Linked DNA regions of Methylobacillus flagellatus KT. The protein of the gene in region 1 binds, or shares a complex with, the protein of each later gene. Links are inferred from orthologs where the notes say so. Each region holds a gene or a part of one and is shown on either strand. Other genes may lie near its edges.

Evidence for each region.
Region 2: the proteins of MFLA_RS10865 (region 1) and dapF are in contact, whole or in part, in a solved structure (PDB 5YGU), measured with the Escherichia coli proteins. The link is inferred for Methylobacillus flagellatus KT from one-to-one orthologs.

Annotation. Positions count from the first base shown.
Region 1 is NC_007947.1:2,262,060-2,278,978, forward strand. The notes cover bases 7,984-10,783. They hold MFLA_RS10865 (RNA pyrophosphohydrolase), read right to left. Parts: upstream 9,743-10,783; coding sequence 9,224-9,742; downstream 7,984-9,223. Other genes in these bases: ilvC (ketol-acid reductoisomerase), read left to right, coding at 7,984-8,146; asd (archaetidylserine decarboxylase), read left to right, coding at 8,325-9,167; MFLA_RS10870 (beta-propeller fold lactonase family protein), read left to right, coding at 9,964-10,783. Outside these bases: tRNA 2-thiouridine(34) synthase MnmA, read left to right, coding at 1-1,025; MFLA_RS10830 (glutathione S-transferase family protein), read right to left, coding at 1,074-1,685; nadC (carboxylating nicotinate-nucleotide diphosphorylase), read left to right, coding at 1,732-2,601; MFLA_RS10840 (GspE/PulE family protein), read left to right, coding at 2,736-4,520; MFLA_RS10845 (acetolactate synthase 3 catalytic subunit), read left to right, coding at 4,867-6,573; ilvN (acetolactate synthase small subunit), read left to right, coding at 6,579-7,070; more of ilvC, read left to right, coding at 7,130-7,983; more of MFLA_RS10870, read left to right, coding at 10,784-10,926; MFLA_RS10875 (SRPBCC family protein), read left to right, coding at 11,195-11,725; MFLA_RS10880 (pilin), read left to right, coding at 11,955-12,395; MFLA_RS10890 (3',5'-cyclic-nucleotide phosphodiesterase), read right to left, coding at 12,908-13,672; MFLA_RS10895 (CHASE2 domain-containing protein), read right to left, coding at 13,669-15,894; MFLA_RS10900 (alpha/beta hydrolase), read left to right, coding at 16,041-16,709; MFLA_RS10905 (exodeoxyribonuclease VII small subunit), read left to right, coding at 16,822-16,919. UniProt on the Escherichia coli protein: Master regulator of 5'-end-dependent mRNA decay.
Region 2 is NC_007947.1:205,826-218,596, reverse strand. Bases 8,648-11,584 are described here. They hold dapF (diaminopimelate epimerase), read right to left. Parts: upstream 10,566-11,584; coding sequence 9,729-10,565; downstream 8,648-9,728. Other genes in these bases: metK (methionine adenosyltransferase), read left to right, coding at 11,546-11,584; MFLA_RS01015 (lysophospholipid acyltransferase family protein), read right to left, coding at 10,611-11,474; MFLA_RS01025 (DUF484 family protein), read right to left, coding at 8,909-9,598; xerC (tyrosine recombinase XerC), read right to left, coding at 8,648-8,888. Outside these bases: MFLA_RS01075 (RsmB/NOP family class I SAM-dependent RNA methyltransferase), read right to left, coding at 1-686; MFLA_RS01070 (DUF3108 domain-containing protein), read right to left, coding at 1,236-1,931; purM (phosphoribosylformylglycinamidine cyclo-ligase), read right to left, coding at 2,054-3,094; MFLA_RS01060 (DnaA regulatory inactivator Hda), read left to right, coding at 3,242-3,859; MFLA_RS14985 (hypothetical protein), read left to right, coding at 3,856-3,987; MFLA_RS01055 (NAD(P)-dependent alcohol dehydrogenase), read left to right, coding at 4,013-5,086; MFLA_RS01050 (thiosulfate oxidation carrier complex protein SoxZ), read right to left, coding at 5,076-5,426; MFLA_RS01045 (thiosulfate oxidation carrier protein SoxY), read right to left, coding at 5,413-5,865; MFLA_RS01040 (M48 family metallopeptidase), read right to left, coding at 5,877-7,304; cyclic pyranopterin monophosphate synthase MoaC, read left to right, coding at 7,382-7,867; more of xerC, read right to left, coding at 8,013-8,647; more of metK, read left to right, coding at 11,585-12,709. UniProt on the Escherichia coli protein: Involved in the succinylase branch of the L-lysine biosynthesis and in the biosynthesis of the pentapeptide incorporated in the peptidoglycan moiety. Catalyzes the stereoinversion of LL-2,6-diaminopimelate (L,L-DAP) to meso-diaminopimelate (meso-DAP).

The DNA.
Region 1 (16,919 bases):
TATTGCTCAAGGAACAAGGCTATGAAGTCGTGGGCCTGTTCATGAAGAACTGGGAGGACGACGATACCGACGAATACTGCCCGGCCAAACAGGATCTCATTGATGCCGCCGCCGTCGCCGACAAGATTGGCATAGAACTGGAAGCCGTGAATTTCAGCAAGGAATACAAGGAGCGGGTGTTCGCCAATTTCCTCGAGGAATACAGCGCTGGCCGTACACCCAACCCGGATATTCTCTGCAACTCCGAAATCAAGTTCAAAGCATTCCTAGACCATGCCATGGCGCTGGGCGGAGACCTCATGGCTACCGGTCACTATGCGCAAGTGCGCGAGAAGAACGGCTTGTTCCAGCTCATGAAGGCGGACGACGGCACCAAGGACCAGAGCTATTTCCTTTACCGCCTCAACCAGGCACAGCTCTCCAAGACCCTGTTCCCGCTCGGTCACCTGCTAAAACGCGAAATTCGCGACATTGCACGTCGCGCCGGCCTGCCCACCAGCGAGAAGAAGGACTCCACCGGCATCTGCTTCATCGGCGAGCGTCCGTTTCAGGAGTTCCTCAGCCGTTATCTGCCACGTGCTCCGGGAGAAATCCAGACGCCTGAAGGCAAGGTGGTCGGGCAGCATCACGGTTTGATGTACTACACCATGGGACAGCGCCAGGGCCTTGGTATCGGCGGTTCTAAGGATAGCAACGGGGAGCCCTGGTTCGTCGCGGGCAAGGACATGCAGCGCAACGTGCTGATTGTAGTACAGGGGCACGACCATCCCTTACTGCTCAATGACGGACTGATCGCTGACAACCTGCACTGGATTGCGGGCGAGGAACCAAAAACCCATTGGGTGTATGCCGCCAAGACCCGCTACCGCCAGCCGGATGCGCCGTGTGAGATTGACCGGCTGGACAGTGGCACTGCGGAAATCCGGTTTGGCCACAAGCAGTGGGCGATTACACCGGGGCAATCCGTCGTGGTCTACGAAAGCAATGTCTGCCTGGGCGGCGGCATCATCACCTCAGCCCTTTGACGAGCGCAGCGCAACAGGGCAGCGTCTTGTCTGCCACCCTGTGCATCATCAGCCGATGACTGGCGCGGTATCCTTGAATGAAGCCCGCTTCATCATGGCAGCATAGTGCCGGGCAAGATTGGGATACTGCTGCTTCCAGTCCAGGTGTTGATAGCGAAGCTCAAGATAGCCCAACATGCATCCGACGGCAATATCAGCCAAGCTGAAGCTTTCGTTGACACACCACTTCCTCTTCTCCAGGTCCTGGTCCATCCTCCTCAGGCCGCGTTCCACCTTGTTCAATTGCTTCTCAATCACTGCCGAATCCTGCATTCCTTCCGGGCGTCGCCCCTCCATCACGGCTGCGACAGCCGCATCTGTCACACCGTCGGCGAGGGCCTCCCAACGGCGGACGGCGATCTTGGCGGTATGGTCCTGCGGAATCAAGTGCGCCACTGGCGTCCGATGATCCAGATACTCCACGATCACACGGGAATCATAAAGGCTTTCGCCATCCGGCAGGATCAGTACCGGGATCTTGCCCAGCGGATTATGGTCGGCGACAGGGCATTCAGGGTCGGCAAGCACGACCAGCACCATGTCTACATCGATACGCTTTTCTGCAGCCACCACGCGCACCTTGCGCGCATACGGGCTGGTATTGGAGTAAAGGAGCTTCATCTTGAACAAGACTTGAGAGATGGATGGATGCATTATAATGCAAATCATGAACCCCATCTCACAGCAAACGCCATTCCCCAACGCCCTGCAGAAAGTCATCGAGGCAAACATTCTGCACGCATTGGAAGAAGATGTCGGGGCCGGAGACATCACGGCACAACTGGTGCCCGCAGGCCAATTGGCGACTGCCACCATCATCGCGCGCGAGGATGCCGTAGTGTGTGGCATCCCTTGGGCCAATGAAGCATTCCGCCAGGTTTCCAGGGAGATCGCGGCTGAATGGCTGGTGCAAGAGGGAGACCATGTCAGCGCCGGCGCCACACTCTGCTCATTATCCGGCCCTGCCCGCGCCTTGCTGACTGCGGAGCGCTGCGCCCTCAACTTCCTGCAGACGCTATCCGGCACCGCCACGGCCACGCGGCAATACGTCAACGCCATTACGGGAACACGAGCGCGCATCCTAGACACGCGCAAGACCTTGCCTGGCCTGCGTATTGCGCAAAAATACGCCGTGCGCATCGGTGGTGGGCTCAACCAGCGCATCGGGCTTTATGATGGCATCCTCATCAAGGAAAACCACATTGCTGCCGCAGGCAGCATAGAAGCAGTGCTACATCATGCCCGCGCGCTGAATCCGGATGTCTCTATCCAGATCGAAGTTGAAACCCTGGAACAGTTGCAGACCGCCCTGAACGCGGGCGCCACGCTGGTATTGCTCGACAATTTCGCTCCTCCGATGCTGGTGGAAGCCGTCCGCATCAACCAGGGCCGAGCCATCCTCGAAGCCTCGGGCGGCATCGATATTCACAATGTACGCGAAATTGCACTGACCGGGGTCGACCGCATTTCCATCGGCAGCCTGACCAAACATCTCCAGGCGATCGACCTTTCGATGCGCTTCCAGCCCCAGGAATAAGCCCTGCCGACGCAACCGGCTCCGGTCAAGCCTGGCAATGCGCACCAGCCCCCTCTGCCGGCCCCATGCCACATCTTGCTAGCGCCAAGCGCAAACGCATCGACTTTTGCGCTGCGAATCTTTAGTATTCCCACATGAATCAACCTGGCGCCATCTTCCACCCAGCCCCTGGCCGCCTCTCGCTGGGCGACACCCTGCGCATGCTTGTCAACGACGGGCTGGTGCACAAGCTGCAGGCCGAGCAGCTCTTCAAGGACCGCAGGCTGGACAGTTCCAACCTGCACCCCCTGATCATCATCAGCGAGCAAAAATGGAAAAGCCTGCAGCCCCCGCACAAGCCACTTTCGCTGGAAATGCTCACGGCATGGCTTGCCAAAAGGGCCAATCTCGAGCATTTCCACGTCGACCCGCTCAAACTGGATTTCAGCGCCGTGGCCCAGGTCGTTTCCAAGGCTTATGCCGAGCGCCTCAAGATCATGCCGGTCAAGGTCAGCGGCCAGGAGGCCATCATCGCGACCGCCGAACCGTTCTTTACCGACTGGATCCCCGACCTCGAACGCATCCTGAAACTCAACATCCGGCTGGTCGTCGCCAACCCGCGCGAAATCAGCCGCTACCTGCCGGAAGTCTACAACCTCGCCAACTCCATCCATCTCGCCAACACGGCAAAGGCCGGACAGGTCATTGGCGTGCAGAACCTGGAACAACTGGTTGAATTAGGCAAGGACAAGAATCTCGACGCCAACGAACAGCATGTGGTCAATATCGTCGACTGGCTGTTCAAGTATGCCTTCGAGCAACGCGCCAGCGACATTCACCTCGAACCGCGCCGCAACATGGGCATATTGCGCTTCCGCATCGACGGCGTGCTCCACCAGGTATACCAACTGCCCAGCGCCATCATGAATGCGATCACCAACCGCATCAAGCTACTCGGGCGTATGGACATGGTGGAAAAACGCCGCCCCCAGGATGGCCGCATCAAGACCCTGACGGACGAAGGCGAGGAAATCGAACTGCGCCTCTCCACCATGCCCACGGCATTCGGCGAAAAGCTGGTCATGCGTATCTTCACGCCGGAAATACTGGTCAAGGATTTTGTCGAGCTGGGATTTTCCAGCGCACAGGCGCAGAAATGGACCCGCTGGACGCAGAGTCCCAACGGCATCGTCCTCGTGACCGGCCCGACCGGCTCCGGCAAGACCACTACGCTATATTCGACCCTGAAGCTGCTTGCAACGCCGGAAGTGAACGTCTGCACCGTGGAAGACCCGATCGAGATGGTGGAGCCAGCGTTCAACCAGATGCAAGTGCAGCACAACATTGGCCTGACATTTGCCGACGGTGTACGCACCCTGCTGCGCCAGGACCCCGACATCATCATGGTAGGCGAAATCCGCGACGTGGAAACCGGGGAAATGGCGATCCAGGCCGCGTTGACCGGTCACCTTGTGCTCTCAACCCTGCATACCAATGACGCGCCGGCCGCGGTGACCCGCCTGCTGGACCTGGGCATTCCACCTTACCTGATCCACTCCTCGCTAATCGGCATCATGGCGCAGCGGCTGGTACGCACCTTATGCCCGCATTGCAAGATGCCTGCCGAGATCAGCCAGGAACGATGGGATGACTTGGTTAGTGCATGGAAACTGCCCAAGCCCGCCCAAATCTATGCCGCCAACGGCTGCCTGGAATGCCGCATGACCGGCTATCGCGGTCGCAGCGGCATTTACGAGATGCTGTCGCTAACGCCGGAACTCAAGAAGCTCATCACCCACGACGCCGATCTCGCCAGCATCAAAAAGCTGGCTTACCAGCAAGGCATGCAGCCATTGTTGATCAACGGCGCCGAAAAAATTGCCGAGGGCCTGACCACCATAGAAGAACTGCTCAAGGTCGCACCACCCCCTTTTGACTAATCAACATCAAGCGCCTGCCCAATACCAAGTCACAGGCTGGCTTTCTCGCCAGGGCAGCCCAAACACCATCATCCACAAAAGTATGTTGGTGTATCCTGGCTTTCAACCCATTGGAGCCAGGCTATCGTAACGGCCCGAAGCCATGGTTTCGAAGCGTGCTCCCCCTACATCGCGCTCCACCGGTCATGCAAATTGCAGCACTTGCCTAGCGCTTTGTCCGGTGCATTGGCAAGCCATGCCAAATCCATGGCATGACATTCAAAAGCACGTAATCTTCCTTGACCAAAATGGTACAAACCGTTAGTGTACTAAGTTTCCCAAACCCTCGGCGTAACAAGCATTATCTATGGAATTATCTGGCGCAGAAATCGTCATTCGCTGCTTGCAGGAAGAAAACGTCAAATACGTTTTCGGCTATCCTGGCGGCGCAGTGCTCAATATTTATGATGAAATATTCAAACAGGACAAGTTCAAGCACATTCTTGTCCGGCATGAGCAAGCCGCTGTCCACGCGGCAGACGCCTATTCTCGCGCCACGGGTGAGGTCGGGGTCGCCCTGGTGACATCCGGCCCTGGTGCCACCAATGCCATTACCGGCATTGCCACTGCCCATATGGACTCCATCCCCTTGGTCGTCATTAGCGGCCAGGCGCCTACGCCTGCCATTGGCCAGGATGCCTTCCAGGAAGTGGACATGATCGGCATCTCACGGCCCTGCGTGAAGCACAACTTCCTGGTCAAGGACGTGAAAGACATCGCTCCCACCATCAAGAAGGCATTCTTCATTGCCGCGACTGGCCGTCCCGGCCCAGTGGTCGTCGACATCCCCAAGGATATTACTGCGCACCTCGGCCATTATGAATATCCCGAGAGTGTAGAGATGCGCTCCTACACGCCTATCCTCAAGGGACACTCTGGCCAGATCAAGAAGGCCATCAAGCTCATGCTCGAAGCTAAGCGCCCCATGCTGTATACCGGCGGCGGCGTAGTGCTCGGCGATGCCTCGGAGCAGCTGATCAAGCTCGCACGCAGACTGGGCTTCCCCGTTACCAATACCCTGATGGGATTGGGCGGCTATCCTGCTACGGACAAGCAGTTCGTCGGCATGCTCGGCATGCACGGCACTCTGGAAGCCAATATGGCGATGCAGAACTGTGACGTGCTGGTTGCCATCGGCGCGCGCTTTGACGACCGCGTCATCGGCAATCCGCAGCACTTCTACAACAAGGACCGCACCATCATCCATGTCGATGTGGATCCTTCCTCTATCTCCAAGCGCGTCAAGGTGGATGTGCCCATCGTCGGCCACGTGCAGTCCGTGCTGGCCGAAATGAACGACTTGCTGGACGCCGAAACCCGCGCACCCGACGCTGCCGCGCTCAAGGCCTGGTGGACGCAGATCGAGGAATGGCGTGGCCGCAACTGCCTGGGCTACAACCGCAACAGCGAGATCATCAAGCCGCAGTTCGTCATCGAAAAATTGTGGGAAGTCACCAAGGGCGAGGCCTATGTAACGTCCGACGTCGGCCAGCACCAGATGTGGGCCGCGCAATATTACAAGTTCGACAAGCCGCGCCGCTGGATCAACTCGGGCGGCCTGGGCACCATGGGCGTCGGCCTGCCCTACGCCATGGGCGTGCAGTTTGCCGATCCCAAAGCCAAAGTCGCCTGTATTACCGGCGAGGGCAGTATCCAGATGAACATCCAGGAGCTGTCGACCTGCAAGCAATTCCACCTGCCGATCAAGGTGATCCTGCTCAACAACCGCTATCTGGGCATGGTGCGCCAATGGCAGCAATTCTTCTACGAAAACCGCTATTCGGAATCCTACATGGACAGCCTGCCGGATTTCGTCAAGCTTGCAGAGTCCTACGGCCATGTCGGCATGAACATCGAGAAGCCTGCCGACGTTGAAGGCGCCCTGACCGAGGCATTCAACCTCACGGACAGGTTTGTCTTCATGAACTTCATCACCGACCAGAACGAGAACGTGTTCCCAATGGTGCCGAACGGCAAGGGCTTGTCTGAAATCATCCTGGCTGAAGACCTGTAAGAATCATGAAACATATCATCTCCATATTGATGGAAAACGAAGCTGGCGCCCTTTCCCGCGTTGCTGGCCTGTTCTCCGCGCGTGCATACAATATCGAATCCCTGACCGTGGCGCCCACCGAGGATGCCACGCTGTCACGCATGACCATCGTCACCTCCGGATCGGATGAAGTGATCGAGCAGATCATCAAACAGCTCAACAAGCTGGTGGATGTGGTCAAGGTACTGGACCTCAACGATGGCCGCTTTATCGAGCGTGAGCTGATGTTGGTCAAGGTAAAGGCGACCGGGTCGTTCCGCGAAGAAATGAAACGCATGTGCGACATTTTCCGCGGTCGCATCATCGACGTAGCCGATAGCAGCTACACCATCGAAATGACAGGCTCCGGCTCCAAGCTGGATGCTTTCCTTGAAGCCCTGGACAAAGGTGCCATCCTGGAGACCGTCCGCACCGGCGCCTCCGGCATTGGTCGCGGCGACAGGATACTCAAGCTTTAAACACTCAAGCTGTCTATCTCACCGGACAGCAGAATCCATTTTGTATTGAAAGGCAAAACATGAAAGTCTATTACGACAAGGACGCGGATCTTTCCCTGATCAAGAAGCTGAAAGTGACCATCGTCGGTTACGGCTCCCAAGGCCATGCCCATGCCCAGAATTTGAAGGATTCCGGCGTCAACGTCACCATCGGCGCCCGCAAGGAAGGCAGTTCCTTCGCCAAGGCAGTGAACGCAGGGCATGAAGTCAAGGAAATCAAGGAAGCGGTCACTGGCGCCGACGTCGTCATGGTATTGCTGCCTGACGAAACCATGGCAGAAATCTACCATGCGGAAATCGAACCCAACTTGAAAAAGGGTGCCGCGCTAGCCTTTGCCCATGGCTTCAACATACATTACAACCAGATTGTGCCGAGCAAGGATCTGGACGTGATCATGATCGCGCCCAAGGGCCCAGGCCACACTGTGCGTTCGGAATACCTGAAGGGCGGCGGCGTGCCCTCCCTGATCGCGGTTTACCAGGATGCGTCTGGCAAAGCCAAGGACATTGCGCTCTCCTACGCTGCGGCCAACGGTGGCACCAAGGGCGGCGTGATCGAGACCAACTTCCGCGAAGAAACCGAAACCGACCTGTTTGGCGAGCAGGCCGTGCTCTGTGGTGGCGCAGTCGAATTGGTGAAGGCAGGCTTCGAGACCCTGGTTGAAGCTGGATATGCTCCGGAAATGGCTTACTTCGAGTGCTTGCACGAGCTCAAGTTGATCGTCGACCTCATGTACGAAGGCGGCATTGCCAACATGAACTACTCCATCTCCAACAATGCAGAATATGGCGAATATGTCACTGGCCCCCGCGTGATTGCCGACCAGGCCCGCGCTGCAATGAAGGAGTGCCTGAAGAACATCCAGAACGGTGACTATGCCAAGCAGTTCATTCTGGAAGGCCGCACCGGTTATCCATCCATGACTGCACGCCGCCGCCTTAACGCTGCTCACCCGATTGAACAGGTCGGCAGCCAGCTGCGTGCCATGATGCCTTGGATTGCCAAGAACAAACTGGTAGATCAATCCAAGAACTAACAGTTTCCGGCAACCTGACCGGACCTGGCCTCATCTAAAGAACCAACTGCCGGGGAAACGATCATAAGTGATCGCCCAGCAAAGAGAGCCAGACCATCCAGGTCTCCGTTAAAATAGAAAGAGGCTGGACACTGTCCGGCCTCTTTTTGCGTTTCGCTTTTCCCTTAATGAGGTCCATGTGCCAAAGCCCTACTCTGTCAAACTGCAATATTTGGTGCCAAAAATCGCATTGACCGCGTTGGCAGGCAAGCTTGCCCACCTGCGCGCCGGCTGGCTGACGACAACCGTCATTCGCTGGTTCGCCAAGCATTACCGGGTCAACATGCTGGAGGCCGTCAATCCCGACATTACCAGCTATGCCAGCTTCAATGACTTCTTTACCAGGGCACTCAAACCCGGCGCACGACCACTGGCCGATGCGGCGCAGCTCTGCCCGGTGGATGGAGCCATCAGCCAGTTCGGCCGCATAGACAAGGACCAGATTTTTCAGGCCAAGGGCCATCACTACTCGACCACGGCCTTATTAGCCGGCAATGCGCAGATGGCAAGGGAATATGAGAACGGCTACTTTGCCACCATCTACCTGAGCCCCCGGGATTACCATCGCATTCATATGCCCTGCGATGGCAAGCTGCTTTCCATGACATACGTACCCGGCGACCTGTTTTCCGTCAATCCTCTGACTGCCGAGCACGTGCCGGGGCTATTCGCACGCAACGAGCGCGTGGTATGCGAATTTGCTAATTCAGAAGGGAAATTCGCCTTGGTCCTGGTAGGCGCCACCATCGTCGGCAGCATGGCAACAGTGTGGCATGGCATCGTCAACCCACCACGTCGCGGAGAAATCCAGACCTGGCACTATCACGACCAGGATATCCGCCTCAAGCAAGGCGAGGAAATGGGACGATTCCTGCTGGGCTCGACAGTCGTCGTGCTTTATCCGGAAACAGCACAGCTCAGGTTTCAGCCCGGCTGGCACCCATTGCGGGCGGTCTCGCTGGGAGAGGCAATGGCGCAGTAGGTCTGAGCAGGGTAAAAAGCGATTCCTGGCCAAAGCCGGAATCGCCAGCCGGGGAATCAGCGCACCAATTGATCCACGCGTTCCGCTACCCGCGGACGCCGGTGCTCGGTAAGATGCATGGAAAGCTCCTTCAGCGCCATGCGGTAGACATCCCGCTTGAACTCAATAACGGAATCCATTGCCACCCAGTAGTCACTCCAGCGCCAGGCATCAAACTCAGGGTGCGTGCTGGCGCGCAACGACACATCGCTGTCACGCCCGATCAGCCGCAGCAGGAACCATATCTGTTTCTGGCCCCGGTAACTGCCACGCCATTCGCGCTTGATCCAGTTGGTCGGCACGTCGTAGCGCAGCCAATCCCGGGTGCGGCCCAGAATCTTGACATGCTCGGGACGTAACCCGACCTCCTCCATCAATTCGCGGTACATGGCCTGCTCAGGGCTTTCGCCATATTTGATGCCGCCCTGCGGAAACTGCCAAGAGTGCTCGCGGATGCGCTTACCCCAAAACACCTGATTGCGGGCATTGCATAAAATAATGCCAACATTCGGGCGATATCCATCCCGATCTATCATGACAACATACCTCTATAGTTTGTCGTCATTTTTCCATATTTTGCCGGATTTTGAAAGCTGGGCACACTTCCGGCCCCTACCGAAAATCCCGGAAAACACAGGAGAAATCCAGCCTTGACGCTATTTACAGCCCCCCCGTATACTGCCGGGTCAACCTTTGGCAACATTGAAACGTTAGCTTAACCAACCAGCAGAACCTGATCGCAAGCAAATACTTCATAGTGAAACACAGCATCCGCATCCTCAGCAGCTTACTGCTTCTCATCGCGTTTTCCCTGATAGCCCGGGCAGACGAAGCCTATATCACGAACCAAGGTGAAAATACAGTTTCCGTTCTCAGCCTTTCCGACCACCGCATCATTGCCACCATTGCCGTCGGCAAATCCCCTGTCGGCGTTGCGACCTCTGCGGCATTGGGCCGGGTCTATATCAGCAATGTGGACAGCCAATCAGTTTCAGTGATCGATGCGGACAAATATGAAGTCATCAATACCATCAACATTGCCGGCTCACCAGTCGGCATTGCATTGTCACCCGACAGCCAGACCCTGTATGTCGCCGACTGGAACGACAACCGCGTGCTCGCCATCGATACTGCCGATCCCAGCCAACGCCGTGAAGTCAGCATCGGCAAGGCACCCGCCGGCATCACCGTCAGCCCGGACGGCAGCAAGCTATATGTTGCCAACCGTGACAGCAACGACCTTGCCATCATCGACACCCAATCCCTGCAGGTACTGCAACGCGTCGCTACCGGGGAACATCCGTTCGGCATTACCCTCGGGCCGGATGGCAGGCAGATATTGGCTGTCAACGTTTACGCCAATAGCCTTTCCGTCATCGATCTGGAAACCCTGCAGACCCGCACCATTCCGGTAGGGGAGCACCCGTATTGCGTTGCGGTGAGCCCGGACAGCCGTTATGCCTATGTCACCAACACCCAGGCGGACACCGTCTCCGTCATCGATCTCGAACAGAACAAGGAAACCACCAGGATCAGTGTCGGCGGATTTCCGGAAGGCATCAACTACGATGCCGCCACCAACAAAATTTACGTTGCCAATTGGTTTGACAACTCGGTTTCAGTGATAGACGCCAGCAGCCATAAACATATCCAGGACATTTCCACCGGCAAGCAAAGCCGGGCGTTCGGACAGTTTATACTCAACAAGACGTCGCATTGATTGGGAGCTGCCGGGAACCTCAAAACAAATCGAGTGGCAAACAAGCGCTGCGGATCGGGATGTGATGCGAGGCGCAAACCACAGTGATAGCCATAGCCATAGCTATCGCGAGGATTTGCAACGAAGCAGCCCGCCCGATTCCGCAGATGCTTGCGGCACGGTGATTTGTTCTGAGGTTTCCAGGTATGCTGTCCCGCTACAACCTAGCAGCAGGACAGCACATTCACGGTTCCACTTTTATAACTTGCAAAAACATGGAGAAACATAGATGAAGAAAATCCTCGCATTACTTGCCATCGGCCTGCTGCCGCTCACTGCCGCCGCCCACGGCCCTTCGCCGCAGAAAGTTGAAAAGACTGTCGTCATCGACGCCAGCCCGGACAAAGTCTGGGCCTTGGTCAAGGACTTCGGCAACATGCAGAAATGGCACCCCGCGGTTGAAAGCACCAAGCTCGACAAGCGCACGGTAGACGGTACGGAAGAAACCGTACGCCTGCTCACCCTCAAGGGCGGCGGCACCATCCTGGAAAACCTCAAGAGCATCGATGAAGATCGCAAGCAGCTCAAGTACGGCATCATTGAAGGCGCGCTGCCCGTCTCCGACTACTACTCCACCATCACAGTGAAGGAAGCCGAAGGCGGCAAGACCGAAGTCAAGTGGATGGGCCGCTTCTACCGCGTCTACAAGCTCAACCCGCCCATCCCTCCAGGCCAGGACGACAAGTCCGCGCTGGATGCGATCAATGGCGTATATGACGCCGGCCTTGCCAACCTGAAAAAGGTTGCCGAAGGCAAGTAATTTACTTGCAAACCTAACAATGCTTGTCACATCGTGACAAAAATTGTCAGTTAAAGGTAAACAAAAAGCGGAGCAACAACTCCGCTTTTTTATTTTCCAGCTGACAAAATCCTTAAAATTCAATACATAACCCATCATCACCTAAAACTGGCACAGCCATTGCAATAAGCAATGCATGCGGTACTCCTCCAACCGCAGCAAACACTCAACTCAACTAAAGGGGTTCATGATGAAAAAAGTACAACAAGGTTTTACGTTGATCGAACTGATGATCGTCGTGGCGATTATCGGTATTTTGGCGGCAGTGGCGATTCCGGCTTATCAGGATTATGTTGCCAAATCAAAATGGGCAGCAGCATTAGCCGAGGTCGCACCAGCAAAAACTGGATTTGACCTTGCTCTGAATGACGGCCTAACCCCATCACTAACAAATCCACCAGCCGCTGGCGAGGCATTTGTGGGTGTACAAGCAGCAAACTCAAACACTAATATTGTCATAACAACTCCCACTAATGCAGGCGTAATTACTGCAACAATTGTTGGCGGCCCTGCAACAGTTGCGGGTACAACGATTACCCTAACGCGAACAGAAGCTACTGGTCAGTGGACATGCACAGCAACAGCATTGCAACGCTTTATTGGACGTACCGAAATTTGTAGGGGCGCATAAACGAAAGTTAAAATTTAGAATATATAAAAGTATCGCTTCAAATTAAATAAATTCCTCCACAGGAGACAACGCCACTCCGGCTTGTCTCCTGTCTCTTTTTTGACCTCCGCCGCCTGGCTCTCCCACTGTCATGCCGAAGACCCGGCATTCCGTTGCGTTCCTGCATATTCGCAAGATTCCAGCCTGAAGGCCGGGATGACAAGGGACAGGGATCATACCGGAGCTGAGCCAAGTGTCCTCTGCAAACGCAACTTGCACAAGACCATAAAAAGCACGCGTAAGGGGCAATAACTGAAGGGCATTGCGCCGCATAAAACACCTTCCTCACAGGAGAACAATGTCATCACTGGCTTGTCTCCTGTTTCTTTTTCTACATCATCATTGCCATACCAGTCTTGATCCGGTACTTTCTGTAAACGTAGCTTGCAGCAGAGATACTGTGTATTGAGCAAAAGCGCAAGGATTTTGTCTCCGTCCTGCAAGAGCGCATATTGCGATAGCGCTCCCAAAGATCAGACATTCAAAACCTGACCATGCTGCAAGGCCTTCGGCACCAAGGGATGCCTGGCAGCATCAATCTCCTGCATGATGGCTTCTCCTTCGCCCGGCTTCAGGTGCGTAACCCATACTTCTGGACGAGGCTTTAGTCGATCTAAACCATTCAGCAGCAATGCCGGGCAATAATGATGGGATACCAAAGCTAGGGCAATCTCGGCATCGGTAAATGACACTTCGATGATCAGGTGACGTAAATTGCCTGCTTGGTTCAGCACTTGCCAGAACTCGTCGCAACTGGTGGTATCGCCGGTAAATGCAAGGCTGCCCGAGCCGCTACCGAGCAAATAGCCGACTGCCGGCACGCTATGGTTGGCAGGGAGCGCCACAATACGGCGGCCGGCTATCTCGGCCTCGTCTCCCACCGTTATAGGCGCATATTGCAGCAACGGTTGCTCGGGAGTGGGAATCTGGTTGAAGTCCGGCCAGATGTGCCCATTGAAGATATGCGCCTTGAGGCTGGCGATGGTCTCCGGCAGGGCATGTACCGTCACTGGCTGCTCGCGCTTGCCCAGCACGGCATCCAGCAGCAAGGGCAGGAAGGCGATGTGGTCAAGGTGGGCATGGGTCAAGAATACGTGGCTGATTGTCGACATTTGGGCCAGCGTGAGGTCTCCCACGCCTGTGCCTGCATCAATCAGGATATCCCCGTCCACCAGCAGGGATGTCGTGCGCAGCCCCTGCCCAATGCCGCCGCTACAGCCCAATACCTGGACATTCATGTCGTTCCCCATTTGCTTTCAAAATTGAATACGCCATCCCAGTCGGCTGCCGGTGCATGGCGGCTGAAATGCGCAATCCGCTCCAGATAGAGTGTATAGATCCTGCGCGCACCATACGTAGCCTGCAATGTGTTGAAGGCCTCACGGGCTGGCGACCATTGTTGTTGTCTATAGGCTGCCAATGCCAGTTCGTATTGTGCCAGCTCTTGCTCCGTCACGGCATGCTCAGTGGTGATGGGCGCATAAATCCGTACCGGGATGCCCTTGCCTTTGACACGGATCAGATCCAGCTCACGGTAGGGATATTGGGTGGCTGCGCGGATGACGAACTCACTCACGATGATGGGCTCATCATAGTAGCTGCACAGGCTTTCCAGGCGTGCGCCCAGGTTGACCGCATCCCCCATCACTGTATATGCCATGCGGAATTCCGACCCCATATTGCCTACGGTCATTTCGCCCGAATTGAGACCTATGCCAATGTCCAGGCGCGGCCAGTTCCTGGCCTGGAAGCCGGCATTCACCTGTTCCAGCTCGCGCACCATGTCCAGCGCTGCATTGACCGCATTGGCGGCATGCCGGTCGTCATGCAGTGGCGCACCCCAGAATGCCATGATGGCATCGCCCATGTATTTGTCTATGGTGCCGCGGTGTTGATGGATGACGCGCGTCATTGCGGTGAGGTATTCATTCATGAGCTTGGCCAGCGCTTGCGGATCAAGCGCTTCCGATATTCTGGTGAAGTCGCGGATATCGCAGAACAGCACCGTCATTTCGCGGCTTTCTCCTTCCAGCCCGAGTTGATGCGGCCGCTCAACCATCTCAGCCACCAGCGCTGGAGGCACGTACTGGCCAAACAGCTGGGCCAGGTGCCGCCTGCTGCGCGACTCGATGAAATAGCCGTAGCTCATATTGAGCACATAAAGCAGCAGGACGAGCAACAGGGCCGAGGCCAATGGCAGCACGATACCGGCCTGCCATGCCATGAGATTGAACCCCGTAAGCAATGCCCACGTCGCCAGGGCTAGGACGGTGGCAGGCACGGGAGACATGCGTGGAATCAGAATGGAAAGCCCCACCCCCAGCAGCATGAGCAACAGGAATTCGGCCCCGCGCGTATAGCCTGGCTGTTGCAGGATATTACCGTCCAACATGCCTGAAATCAGGCTGGCATGGATTTCCACACCGGGATAGACGCTCTGTACGGGCGTAGCACGCAAATCCATCAGGCCCGGTGCCGTGGTACCGATCAGCACGATGCGGTTCTGCAACTGTTGAGGGGAAACCCTGCCATGCAATACATCGGTGGCGGATACATAGGAAAAACTGCCCTGCTTGCCGCGATATGGAATCAGCGTATTCAGGTTGGCATCAACCGGGATTTTACGCTGGCCCAGTTCCAGCCATTCCATGCCGGCATATTGCATGCTGTCGGTGAAACCAGGTGCCACCTGCACATTGCCCAGTACTCGTCGGACGACGGCCAGCGACAGCGCCTCGTACATGCCGCCCTGGTATGCCACCAGCAAGGGGACGCGGCGCGTGATCCCATCTTCGTCGGGGTCCGGATTGAAGTGCCCAGCTGCCGCTGCCTGCTGCTGCAGGATCGGCAGGTTGGCGCCATACCCACTGGCCTGTAGATAGGCGACATGACGCCCGGCCAGCATGTCTGCCTGCATTACGGGTGGCGGCAACATGCCGATATTGCGCCCCATGTCCGTGCCATGCCGAAAATAATATCCCAGCACAACATTCCGTCCGCGCATGCTGTCAGCAAATTGCCTGTCATGATCCAGCGCGGGCAGTATGGCATCGATCAACGGCACCCATTCCGGCCGCTGCGTAAATTGCGCCTGCCGCATTGCCTGCAGTGCTGCCAGGCCGGAGCTGTGGTCTTTCTCCGCAAACACGACATCGAATGCCACCAGCCTTACCTGATAGTGGTCAAACAATAGATCCAACAACTGCGCCAGCCGCTTGCGGCTCCAGGGCCAGTGTCCCTCCTGTTGCAGGCTGGCCTCATCGATATCGACGATGACGATGCGGTCGTCATGATCTTCCGGCGCGAGCAGTCGAATGCGGGTGTCATAGGCAAAGCGCTCCATCGCCTCCATGAAATCCAGCCTGAAAGCCCCCACCACGTGCGCCAGCAGTATGGCGGTGGCAAGGACGCCCAGCAACAGGCGGATATGGTGATGGGAAAAGGAGCGGGGAATACGCATGCAGAAAAGAAGGTTGGAGTGTTATGCCAGTGCGTTGGTTTTACAGAAGCATAGCGTAAAAGCCCTGCGTGTGGGCATTATGCGATGTGCCATGCGTCGGATTGCATGGCAGAATGCAACTTTCGCCAAGCATATAGACGATACCGATGTCCTTACTCGATTGCATTGAAATCTCTCCCGATGACACCATCCGCAACAGCGTAATCTGGCTGCATGGCCTGGGCGCTGACGGCAACGACTTCGCGCCAGTGGCGCGCGAACTGGCGTTGCCACACACGCGCTTCATCCTGCCACATGCCCCTGCAATCCCGGTCACGGTCAACCATGGCTATGTCATGCCTGCATGGTATGACATTTACAGCTTCGAGCCAGGTGCTCCCCAGGATGGCGACGGCATCCGCGCCTCGCAGCAAGCCGTCCAAGCCCTGATCGCCAATGAGCTGGCGCGCGGGATTCCCAGCCATCACATTATGCTGGCTGGATTCTCGCAGGGCGGCGCGATCGCGCTTCACACCGCCTTGCGTTATCCGGCACCGCTTGCCGGCGTACTGGCGCTTTCCACGTATCTCGCACTGGCCGACAGCCTGGCAATGGAAAACCATGCTGCCAATCAGCATACCCCCATTTTCATGGCGCACGGCACAGTGGACAATGTCATCCCACTGGCGCGCTACCAGGCATCTGCCCAGGCATTGCAGCTCCAGGGATATTCTCTGGAGCTGCATGAATACCCAATGCCGCATTCCGTCTGCATGGAAGAAATCGATGACATCCGCAGCTTCATGCTGCGGCAATTCGGATTATCATTAACTTAGTCGTGGTTTATCGACGCAGTTCGGCGTAAAATAACACATTAACTTCACAATAATGCAATGAGCAGCATGACCGGAAGGGGTGGTGCCACATGCTCGTGCACCGGTTGTTTTCATGAGTAAAAAAACAAAAGCTGACGACCCGCAAGCCAGCATATTCGAAGCCTTGAGCTTTGAAACCGCCATGGCCGAACTGGAGGGCCTGGTCGGACA
Region 2 (12,771 bases), 2.1 Mb from region 1 along the record:
GCGCAGAAGTCTGCGATCATTTCACCGCGCCTCGGTGCGACCAGCATTGCCAGAAGCTGGCTGCCTTCATCCTGCACCTCTATCTTGCCTTCGGTAAAGAAAGGGTGACGGTTAATGGACATGCGCTGCGGCAGGCGAATGCCGGTCGGAGAATACGGTGTGGCTTCCGCCCCGGCCTTTTCGCTGGCGAAACGTGCCAGCACTTCTTCGCGATTGCTCTTGACCAGGTTGACACGCAAATCCAGGCTGGCGGGCTTGTGCATGCTGCGTGCGATCACCAGAGCCTCCTCTGCGCCATACTGAGACTCCAATCGTTGCCACAGCCACTCGGGCAAGTCGGCCTGGATCGCAGGACTCAAGCCCTCCGTCGACTTGGCCTTGATTTCGTGCGCCCACTCCTTCTGCTGCTGGTTAAGCAGCTCGTCCAGTTCGCGCAGACTGTTCCCCTGCACACGCACGAGCCACGCCACCAACAGGCGGCGTGGGTCTTCATTGCCTGCCAGATAAACCAGAAACGAGCGGCGACGTAGAACGCCATAAACTGCCTCGGCAACCCAGGCCCGCTCCTTGTTACCAAGCTCGCGATGCTCGCGGAAGAACTTGCCCAGCTTGGCGTCCGCCGGGCCAGGGTTACCCAATACATCCGCCAGGGCGATGGCGGCAAGCCTCAATATCGTTTGGTTCATACACTCGTTTCAATCAATCCATCGGTATGTGAACGGCCATCTGCCAGATCACGTTGCCATTCTCTTCTGTGTTGCGCATTTTAACCAGCAGCGATGATTCACTACCTGCCATAACTGGTATTTCTTTCTATCATGCTCAGCCCTGGCAATGTGCAGGATATGCCACCTGCAGTTTTTTGTGATGACCCCGCCACATTAGGTTGAACATGAACAGTCGCTGGTATTGAACTATACTGGGTTGGCAATCCATAGCGGCAAACCTCTGTTGCACAGTCAATCTATTACCATTGACTGGAAGTTCAGCCTGCGACCCCTACCAACAACAACCGCGAGCATCCCCTTTTTTCAACCGCTTAGTCCAAATCCAGACGTTGATTTCACGCCAGATTTGCAGCATCGGACACGTCATGCAAATGTCGCTGCGGTACTTGGTGAATTGAATCCACTTGGCTTGGCAAACCCCAGGCTGATGACCTGGCAATATCAGGACAGGCTCATCAGGGGAAGTGCGATTCTGGTCAGCCAGCCATGCAGGCAATAGCGGCTGAATTATTCTATGTGGATGTGGGTAAGCACCTGTTCTATCTTGCTGCCCTTGTCATCTATCATCCTGAGCTTGACTGGCAGGTGGTGGTGCTCCACTGCCAACCATAGCTCTTTGCCGTCCTCATCCTGCACCGCCTCGCTCAGATGCATGACCTTGAACTTGCCCGCGCCCACTTCCATCAATTCATCCTTGGCATCAATATGGTAATGATAGGTACGCAACTTCTTGCCCGTCGTTACCGGCAATATGAGCTCACTGCCGGAAGGCGCGACAAACATGAATTGATAGACAAAGCTGCTGATATCCTGCGCGCCTGCCACTAGCGGCACGCTATTGAGCTTGCCCTTGACCTTCATCTTGAGCAGGTTGTTCGCCCAGTCAAAATCGGTGTACAGGGAGCGTTTTTCATTATCTCCCTGGTGCAGTTCGAAATGCTCGGGTTTCAGACCCTGTGCCGTCACTTCTCCCTCGCTGGTCAACCTACGCTCGCCAAATAAGGCATACACGCCGATACCCTTGGTCACGCTTTCAATACGATAACGGCTTCCCTCTTGACGATAGGTTTCGTTCACCGTCGCGAACGGCTGGCCGTTGCGCGTGGCTTCATAAGTGAGCTTCACTCGTTGGGGTGCTGCCATTGCCACACTGCTCAAGCAAAGCAGCAGCAGACTAGCAACAAGGGAGCGAAATATAGACATGAGACCTCCTGGGACATCGAAGGGCAATGCATCTCATCGCCCTGAGTTGGCACATCACTTGAAGCATCCTTATTCAAGTGCGTGCAGTATTCTGTTGGCAACAGCCATGGTGCTTTAGTTCTTTAGACAACCACGGTCTGTGCTTCGCCCGCTCCCTGCGCACGGATGCGCCCGATCTCCCACACTTGCTCGCCCTCGGCTGACAACAGCGCCTTGGCAGCTGCAACGTCCTGTGCAGATACGATCACCACCATGCCAATGCCGCAGTTGAACGTCCGGTACATTTCCTGATCGGTGATGTTGCCTTGCTCCTGCAGCCAGGAAAACAGCGGAGGAATCTCCCAGCTGCCCTGACGCACCTCGGCCGTCAGTCCCTCGGGCAACACACGCGGCACGTTTTCGGTAATGCCGCCGCCAGTGATATGCGCCATGCCCTTGACCTTGATTGCCTGCAGCAGCTTGAGGATGGGTTTTACGTAGATGCGTGTGGGCGCCATGACCACGTCGCGGAAAGGACGACCATAAAAATCGCTCTCCAGGTCGACGCCAGAAAGATCAATCAGCTTGCGCACCAGCGAATAGCCGTTGGAATGTGCGCCGTTGGATGCCAACCCCAGCACCACGTCGCCCTCGGCGATGGTGGAGCCGTCGATCAGCGCATCCTTGTCGGCGGCCCCGACGACGAACCCCGCGAGGTCATACTCGCCAGCCGGGTACATGCCAGGCATTTCTGCGGTCTCGCCGCCGACCAGCGCGCAGCCGGATTGCTCGCAGCCTGCGGCAATGCCTTGCACCACCTGCGCCGCCGTATCGACATCCAGCTTGCCACAGGCGAAATAGTCGAGGAAGAATAAGGGCTCAGCCCCCTGCACCAGGATATCATTGACGCTCATGGCGACCAGGTCTATCCCTACTGTATCATGCTTGTTGAGCTGGAAAGCCAACTTGAGCTTGGTGCCGACGCCGTCGGTACCCGACACCAATACCGGGTTCTTGAATTTCTTCGGCACTTCGAACAAGGAGCCGAAACCACCGATACCGCCCAGCACTTCGGGACGCATGGTACGTTTTGCGAATGGCTTGATTCTCTCGACCAAGGCATCCCCGGCCTCAATATCCACACCGGCATCGCGATAGCTAATCGAGTTTTTTTCAGAATTCAAGTTGAGTTCTCGCTTTCCACAGGATAAATTTTAGATAATCAACGCGCAATTTTACCTGATAATACTGCACAGACGATAATAAAGACCTCCGCAGGAATCAGGGTGCAGTGATACCGTCCTGCCAACTCAGCCCGCAAGTGAACCATATTGAAACAACTACTGCTTGATATCCAGCCACCCGCTGCACCTAGCCTCGACAACTTCGTGACTGGTCGCAATGCCGAAGCCCTGTTCCAGCTAAGACGCACGGTGCTTGAACACGATGATGCACGCTTCATCTACCTTTGGGGAGAAACCGGCTGCGGCAAGACCCACTTGATCCAGGCCTGCAATGCGCTGGCCAGCGCCTCTGGCCTCGACATGATCTGCGTCGACGATGTGCATTTGCTTTCCAATGACGACCAGGTCGCCTTGTTCGACCTTTATAACCAATTGCGCGAATCCGGCGGCAGGCTGATCGTCAGCGGCCTGGCCGCACCCAGCCAGATGGGCTTGCGCGACGACCTTGCCACCCGGCTGGCCTGGGGGCTGAGTTATCAGCTGCATCCCCTGAGTGATGAGGAAAAAACCCAGGCATTGAAGAACCACGCCGAGGCACGCGGGATGAAACTTCCCGATGAAGTGCTCGACTACTGCCTGCGCCACCTGCGCCGGGATATGCCCAGCCTGATCGCCACCATCGACGCACTGGACGAATGGTCGCTCATCAGCAAGCGAGCGGTGACACTGCCATTGCTGAAGCAATTGCTGCAAACGTCTACATGATGGATGTACAGCACAGCCCTGTTCACAGTGAATTGTATTTTGCCAAGACGCCTATAGCAGAAGCCAGCCTGGGAAGCGCCAATATTGCGATGAGCAATCAAGGGGAAAGTTTGTTACCATGGCAATAACCATTTTTGGAAAAGGAGTATTTCAATGGCTACCATGAAAGCTGCTGTATTCGTCTCCCCCGGCAAAATAGCGTTGCGCGACAAGCCCGTCCCTGAAATCGGCCCGCTGGATGCCTTGATCCGCATCACCACCACGACCATCTGCGGCACAGATGTGCATATCCTCAAGGGTGAATACCCAGTTGCGGCAGGACTGACAGTCGGACACGAGCCCGTCGGCATCATTGAAAAGCTGGGGTCAGAGGTACACGGCTTCAAGGTAGGCCAGCGCGTCATCGCAGGTGCGATCACGCCCAGCGGGCACTCCAACGCCTGCCTGTGCGGCATCGGCGCCCAGGATGGCCCGGACAGCCCGCACGGTTTCAAGGTGGCAGGTGGCTGGAAATTTGGCAACACCATAGACGGCAGCCAAGCGGAATTCCTGCGCGTGCCGGATGCCATGGCTAACCTGAGCCCGATCCCAGACCACCTCAGCGACGAGCAAGTACTGATGTGTCCGGACATCATGTCGACCGGCTTCTCTGGCGCAGAGCGGGGCAACATCAAGATTGGCGATACAGTGGTGATATTTGCGCTGGGCCCCATCGGCCTCTCTGCCGTCGCAGGCGCCAAACTGCTGGGAGCCACCAAGATCATCGGCGTGGATTCCATTCCTGACAGGCTCAACATCGCCCGCGCGCTAGGCGCAGACCATGTCATCAACTTCAAGACTCATGACCCGGTGCAGGAAATTCTCAAGCTGACAGACGGACGCGGCGTGGATGTCGCAATCGAGGCACTGGGCGTGCAACAGACATTCGAGTCCAGCCTGCGCGTGCTGCGTCCGGGCGGCACCTTGTCCAGCCTGGGCGTCTATTCCTCCGACCTCAGGCTGCCACTAGATGCCTTCGGGGCCGGACTGGGGGACTTCACGATCGTGTCCACCCTCTGTCCCGGAGGCAAGGAGCGCATGCGCAGACTGATGGAGGCAGTCGGCTCGGGCCGCGCTGACCTGAGCAATCTGGTGACCCATCGCTTCAAGCTCAGCGAGATCGAGGAGGCTTACGACTTGTTCGCCAATCAGCGTGACGGCGTCATCAAGGTAGCCATCACACCCTAGCCTCTGCCGGGAAAATCATCCCTGATGTCAATGTCATGGCATAACGGCCACTATGGCCCTTGTTGTCATGCCATGTCACGCTGACTGTATCCCCGGCCTTCGCTTCCGCTACATAGAAAACCAATTGAGGATCGCTGGCAGTGCCGGTGCTCAAATGCGCTTCCAGCACTTGATGTCCATTATGGCTGACCTGCACCAACTGGATGAAACAGGCAGAAACTCCCGGACCTGCACCCTGCATCCTTATTCCGTCCTCCACGGGAAGGGAAAATGACAGCACTATCTCGGCTACTCCGTGACTGAGCCGGGCCTGTACTGTCATGCCATCAGCCCTGAGCATCCCTCACCATTCCTGCACTGGTCAGGGCAATATGGCGGCTGGCCCGATAATACCGGCTACCAGCCTTCACCACGACTTCAATGGTTTGGCTCTGCGCAAGCCTGATATGTGTGACGACACATGGCTGTGCCCCACGGCTGAAAGTGAAGTTGGCAATCAAAGACTCTGGATTGTTGCTCGCATACAAAGCAATGGCTTCCGTTCCCTGTATCCTGCTCATGATGTCGACCCGGATGCTGGAACCATCTTCAGCCAAAGCCGGCGCCACGATCTCGATCCTACTGTCCTGGATATCGCCCAGCTTGTCCGGCTCCTGCATTTCTGACTCAGCCAGCCCGGGTTCCATCACCGGAAGGCGCCACGAAGCAGCAAGTGCTTGCCACGGCATCACACAGCAGGCCGCTAGCCATTGCAACAGCGTGCGCCGCCCAGCGCTCATCCAGGGCTTCCTCAACTTGACCTCTTGTCATCAAGCTGCCGGCGCAGCTGGTTGAGGCGCGCCTCGACAATGGATTTTTCATAAAAATCCCCATCTGCCGCCTTCGCTGCCAGGTCCATTTGCTCTACGGCACCACGCAAGTTATAGCGCCGCACATATGCCTCTCCCTGTGCCTGGTGCATCAGCAGGGATTTTCCCTGCATGCTGTAGGCGCGCGCTTTCAACTCGTAGAAATAAGGATCATCTGGAAACTGAGCCTGCTTGTCCGCGATCAGTTGCAACAACTTTTCCGATTGCCTCGATCCCAGCAAGTGCTCAGCATAGCCATAGATCAATGCACGATGGCCCGGATACAAGCCCAGCGCATCCAGATAGCGTTGTTCTGCCACCGCAGGTGGCTGCCCTGCCACGGCCACCTTGGTTGCCAGCGTCTCTATCAGGGCATTCGATGCGGTATGCTGGCGCAGCCAGGCAACTTCTTTGTGTGCGCCGGCAAGATCATTCTTGCGCAACATGGCAAGTGCGATGCCATAATGTTCTGCGGCCTCATTGACATAATGCTTTTCCTGCAGGTTGATGCGAAAAATATTGATGGCGCTGTCCGCAGTACCGATGTTGGCAAGCAACTTGGCCTTGATGAAATAAAAATCCGGATTTTCCTGTACGACGCGGAAGCTGCCCTGCTCCACCCGGTTGCGCACATCCGCAATCCGCTCCACTGTGAGGGGATGGGTACGCAGGAATGCAGGAGCACTGCCTTCCGAGAACCGCGTACCCTTTTGCAGTGTTTCAAAGAAAGAGGGCATGGCGCGGGTATCGAAGCCCGCATCAGCCATGATCTGCAAGCCGACGCGATCCGCTTCTCGCTCGTGTTCGCGCGTATAGTCGATCCGCTTCTGGATCGACCCTGCAGTCGCCGCAGTCAGCGCGCCCCCGGTCAATTGCGGGTTACTGCGCGCAGCGAGCAGCGCCAATGCCATGGTCGCCATGCTGATGACGGAATCGTTCTTCTGCTTGGCCAGCATGCGTGCGAGGTGGCGCTGCACCACGTGTCCGATCTCATGGCCAAGCACGCCTGCCACTTCCGATTCGTTCTTGGCGGCAAGCAGCAGGCCGGTATGCACGCCAATCACGCCGCCAGGCATGGCAAACGCGTTAATGCTGCTGTCTTTGACCACGAAGAAATTGAAGCGCTGGTATTTGTCTGGGCCATTGGCAGCAAGCCGGTAGCCCAGCGCAGTGATGTAGTCATTGACCTCCGGATCTTCCAGCACCTGGCTACTGGCATAGACATCGCGCATGATCTCATCGGCAATGCGCTGCTCGTCCAGCGGCGACATGACGGTGGCAGAATAGTCGCCAAGCTCGGGCAAGCCATCGGCAAGCGCCATGGGTGTCAAGCCAAAGAGTAATGCAAATGGATAAAGCGCTTTCATCATTGCTATGATAGCAACCTCAAGCACCAAGTTCACTAGCGCCGGATCATGAATTCGCCGGCCATCACGCAGGAAAACGCATGAGCAAGCTTACCCATTTCGATGCTGGCGGCCAGGCCCATATGGTCGATGTCGGCGAAAAAGCCGAAACCAGGCGTGTTGCCGTTGCGCATGGCAGCATCCGCATGCTGCCGGCCACCCTCTCCATCATTACTGCTGGCGACGCGAAGAAAGGCGACGTGTTGGGCATAGCCCGCATCGCCGCCATACAAGGTTCCAAGCGCACGGCGGAATTGATTCCGCTTTGCCACCCGATCCCGCTTACCCGGATCGGCGTGGAGTTCAGTATCGATGACGCCGTGAGTGCCGTGCATTGCCAAGTGACGGCAGAAACCGTTGGTCGCACCGGCGTGGAAATGGAGGCGCTTACCGCGACCAGCATCGCCCTGCTGACGATTTACGACATGTGCAAGGCGGTGGACAGAGGCATGACCATCGGCGAGATCCGGCTATTGGAGAAGCTGGGCGGCAAGTCGGGACACTGGCAGGCTGGCAACAACGACTAACTTGCCTGACTCGGGTGACAAAACCGCCCAGGGAAGCTGCTGATGAAATTCCAGTAAAGTCATCTGTCAGCGCAGTCGCTCCAGGCAAGGCAATCACGTGGTCAAGCGAATACGCCAGCAGCGTACGATAAAGCATCATTCATCTTTATTTCTTGCGCGCCCGCGGGTGCGCCGCATCATACACCTTGGCAAGGTGCTGGAAATCCAGATGCGTATATACCTGAGTCGTGCTGATATTGGCATGGCCCAGCATTTCCTGTACCGCCCGCAGATCGCCGCTGGATTGCAGTACATGGCTCGCAAAGCTGTGTCGCAGCATGTGGGGATGCACATTGCTGCTAATGCCTCGCCTGATCGCCCATTGCTTGATGCGGTACTGGATGGCCCGGCCGCTGATGCGCCGGCCGTTGCGGTTGAGAAAAACCGCTTGTTCATCGCTTGAGATTGCAGGCTGGCGCACCGCCAGCCAATCCTGCATGGCCTGGATAGCGTGGCGGCCGATAGGGACGATGCGCGACTTACTCCCTTTGCCCAGCACCTTTACCGTTCCCTCATGCAAGTTCAAATCCCCGATATTCAACCCAGTGACCTCTGAAAGCCGCAAACCGGATGAATAGAAAAGTTCCAGGATAGCCTTGTCCCGTATCGAGAGTACGTCCTCACCTTTCATATCCACCAGCTGCACGGCCTGGTCAATGGCCAATGCCTTGGGCAGGGACTTGGGGGATTTGGGGGCGCGCATGTCGTGGCAGGGATTGCAGGTTGCGCCGTGGCGCTTGACCAGGTAATCGAAAAAGCCACGCCAGCCCGAGAGGTGGCGCGCAATCGTTTTGCCGCTCAACCCCCGGCCATGAAGGGTAGCAATAAAGCGGCGGATGTGGGATGGTTGCAGCGCATCCAGCGCCATCCCGGACTTGAGGTCAAATAACAGCTCCAGGTCGCGCCGATAATGCTTGACGGTGAGCAGGCTCAAGCCTCGCTCGAATTGCAGATACTCCAGATATCGCTGCAACACATCCATCGCTTTGTGCGGCGCAGGCTTTACACAATGATATGCCGCAACAGGGCGGCACTGATCAGCTCGCTGATGCGCTTGAGGTAAAGCGTGCCCATATCGGGATAGAAACGCTTGTCGTCATCGCTCGCCAGGGCCAGGACGCCAAACACCTGCTGCGCCTTGAGTGCCATGACGGCAAAGGAAGCCGGCCTGGCCTCCACGCCGAACCACCCCTGCAATGGCATGCCCGGCCGGTTGCCGCAATATGGCGTTGCCAGGCCCTGCGCCCAGCGCTGCAGCTCCTGGTCGACGCTGGCAAAGATCGGCAGGCTGCCATTACCGGATTCACGCGGCTTTGCCCACAGGCGCAGACTCACATATGGCACCTGGAAATCCTCGTGCAAGCTATGCTCTAACAAGCTGACCAAGACCTCCATCCGCTCGGTGGCCAGCAACCCCAGACTGAGCCTGTGCACCTTTTCGCCAATCGCATCGTTTTCCTCGCCGTACTTCATCAGCTGCGCAAGCTTCGCATCCAGCACGCGGATACGGTCACGCTGCGCCAGTTGCTGGCGCTCGGCAAGGGAAACCGTACCTTGTCCATGCGGGCTGGGCAGGTAGAGTTCGGCCAGCAGGCCTGTGTGGTGCTCGAAGAACTGCGGATGGGCACGCAGATAACTCATTACCTGATATTCCGTCACCTGCTGCTCGTTGTTGTGATCTTGTGCTTCCATGCTGACTCCTTGAATCGCCATTCCTGGCGGGTAAACGCGGCTAGGCCAGCCTCATGGGATCATCCTGCCGCTCCATTGCAACGGCTGCGGCACGCTGCCTGGACAGCGCTCCCTGGCGTTGCCAACCACTCTAAACCTCAATATCGATACTACCCTCGAATACAGTTTCGGCAGGGCCGGTCATCCAGACCGGCTGCCCGCCACCTTCCCAGGCGATGATCAATTCGCCGCCCCGGGTGGCAACCCTGACTGGGGACTGCAGCAAGCCGCGCCTGATCCCACTGGCCACGGCGGCACAGGCACCGGTCCCGCATGCCAGGGTCTCGCCGCTACCGCGCTCGAATACGCGCAAACGGATATGGTGCTCATCTACGATCTGCATGAACCCTGCGTTGACCCGCTGGGGAAAGCGCTCGTGGCGCTCAACCAGAGGCCCCAGCCTTTCCACCGGCGCCGTATCGACATCCTCAACGACGGTCACGGCATGGGGATTCCCCATGGAAGCCACGGAAATTTCCAGCGCCTGGTCGGCGACTTGCAGCAGGTAAGTCATCGCCTCCCGGTCGGCAATGAACGGCACCTCTGCCGGCTCAAAGCGTGGCTCGCCCATATTCACCGTGACTAACCCATTGTCTTCCAACCTGGGCAGGATGATGCCACGCGCCGTTTGTACCCGGATTTCACGCTTGCTGGTCAGGGACTTGTCGTGCACGTAACGCACGAAACAGCGCGCCCCATTGCCACATTGCTCCACTTCGCCGCCGTCGGCGTTGAATATCCGGTAGCGAAAATCGACGCCCTCCACTGTAGGGCGTTCTACCAACAGCAACTGGTCAAAGCCAATGCCGAAATGCCGATCGGCCAGACGGCGGATGGTATCTGCATCCAGGCTGACTGGACGGCTATACCCATCCACCACAATGAAGTCATTGCCTATGCCCTGCATCTTGGTAAAACTGAGTTTCATAAAAACTGCCTTGAAATGGCGGCAACTGCCGCACATGCGTGAAATTTAATTCGTCCCACCCTGAGTCTCGCGCGGTTTTCCGTGCGGCTTGGGCTGCTTGAACCTGCGGTAGCTCCAGAGATATTGTGCAGGACATTGCCTGATCAACTGTTCTATCCCTTGATTGATATTCGCAGGAGTGGGCTCCATCTCGAGGGGCTGAATATGGATGATATAGCCTCTCCCCCACGGCAAGCGCTCGCCGAACGCCAGCAGCACCCGGGCGCCCGAAGTATCGGCAAGCTTTCCCACTAGGGTCATGGTATAAGCCGGCGTGCCGAAGAAATCCGCCCAGGTGCCCTCACCGAACTCAGGCACCTGGTCTGGCAATATGCCAACCGCCTCACCTTGCTTCAAGGCTTTGAGCAAGCTACGCACCCCGCTCAGGCTGGTCGGTGCCTGTTTGATCTGACTGCGATTGCGGCCTTCGTCGATCAGGGGGGCAAGCCACTGCTGACGCGCGGGACGGTACAACACGGTAATCGGGTGACGTGCGGCATAGTAGAGGGCGGTCACTTCATAACAGCCCAGATGAGGCGTCAGGAAAATGATGCCCTGCCCCTGAGCCTGAGCGGCCTCCACATGCTCCCAGCCATGGCACTCCCTGACCCAGGGCAACACTTTACCCTGCGGGCGGAACCAGATGGCAAACGTCTCGACCAGGCCTTTGCCGGTTTCCAGGATGCTGTGCCTCACCAGCCGGTGGTACTCCTCGGTTGAAGAGGTAATGCCGGCCACACTGAGATTCTTGCGCGTACGGCGCAATACCTTGTGGGAAAAGAAATAAAGCCCCCACCCGGTGAGTACGCCAACCGCATTGATAATAGGCAGCGGCATCATCGCCAAAACGCGTAATAATGCTTTGAGCATGTACTTCTTTTTGAAACATGATGATTTTGCTATTCTAACAACCTTTTGCACAATTCATTTGGTGGGAGTTCATGAGCGAATACCTATTTACTTCCGAATCCGTTTCCGAAGGCCATCCTGACAAGGTCGCGGATCAGATTTCGGACAGCATCCTGGATGCAATTCTCGAGCAGGACCCTACTGCCCGCGTGGCAGCAGAAACATTGACCAATACCGGCTTGGTCGTGCTGGCGGGGGAAATCACGACGACAGCCAATGTCGACTACATTAAGATCGCGCGCGACACCATCAAACGCATTGGGTACGACAATGCCGACTACGGTATCGACTACAAGAGTTGCGCCGTCCTGGTCGCGTACGACAAGCAATCCCCAGATATTGCCCAGGGCGTCAACAACGCCAACGACGATCCTCTGGACCAAGGGGCCGGCGATCAGGGCCTGATGTTCGGCTATGCCTGCGATGAAACTCCGCAGTTGCTCCCGCTGCCCATTTGGCTCTCGCACCGCATGGTGGAACGCCAGTCCCAGCTGCGTAAGGATGGCCGCCTGCCTTGGCTGCGTCCTGACGCCAAGAGCCAGGTCACTATCCAGTACATGGACGGCAAGCCGCACAAGATCGACACGGTGCTGATTTCCACGCAGCATGCGCCCGACATCAGCCTGGACCAGGTCCGTGAAAGCGTCATCGAAGAAATCATCAAGCCCACCCTGCCACAGGAACTGATCAAGGGTGATATCAAATTCCTGGTCAACCCAACTGGACGATTCGTGATCGGCGGCCCGCAAGGCGATTGCGGCCTGACTGGACGCAAGATCATCGTGGACACCTACGGTGGCGCCGCCCCTCACGGCGGTGGCGCATTCTCAGGCAAGGATCCTTCCAAGGTTGACCGTTCTGCCGCCTATGCCGGCCGCTACGTTGCCAAGAACATCGTCGCGGCTGGCCTCGCTTCGCGCTGCCTGGTGCAGGTTTCCTATGCCATTGGCGTCGCCAAGCCTACCAGCGTCATGGTCGAAACCTATGGCACGGGCAAAGTATCGAACGAGATACTGACCCAACTGGTGCTGGATCACTTCGACCTGCGTCCCAAGGGCATCGTCAAAATGCTGGACCTGCTGCGTCCCATCTACGCCAAGACGGCAGCTTACGGTCACTTTGGCCGCGACGAACCAGAGTTCACCTGGGAAGCGACTGACAAAGCAGCTTTGTTGCGCGCGGCGGCAGGCCTCTGACCGGAGGGCATCCCAACGACCGAGGGCTGGCTCATCCGAAATGCGGTTCCTTGCCAGCCCGC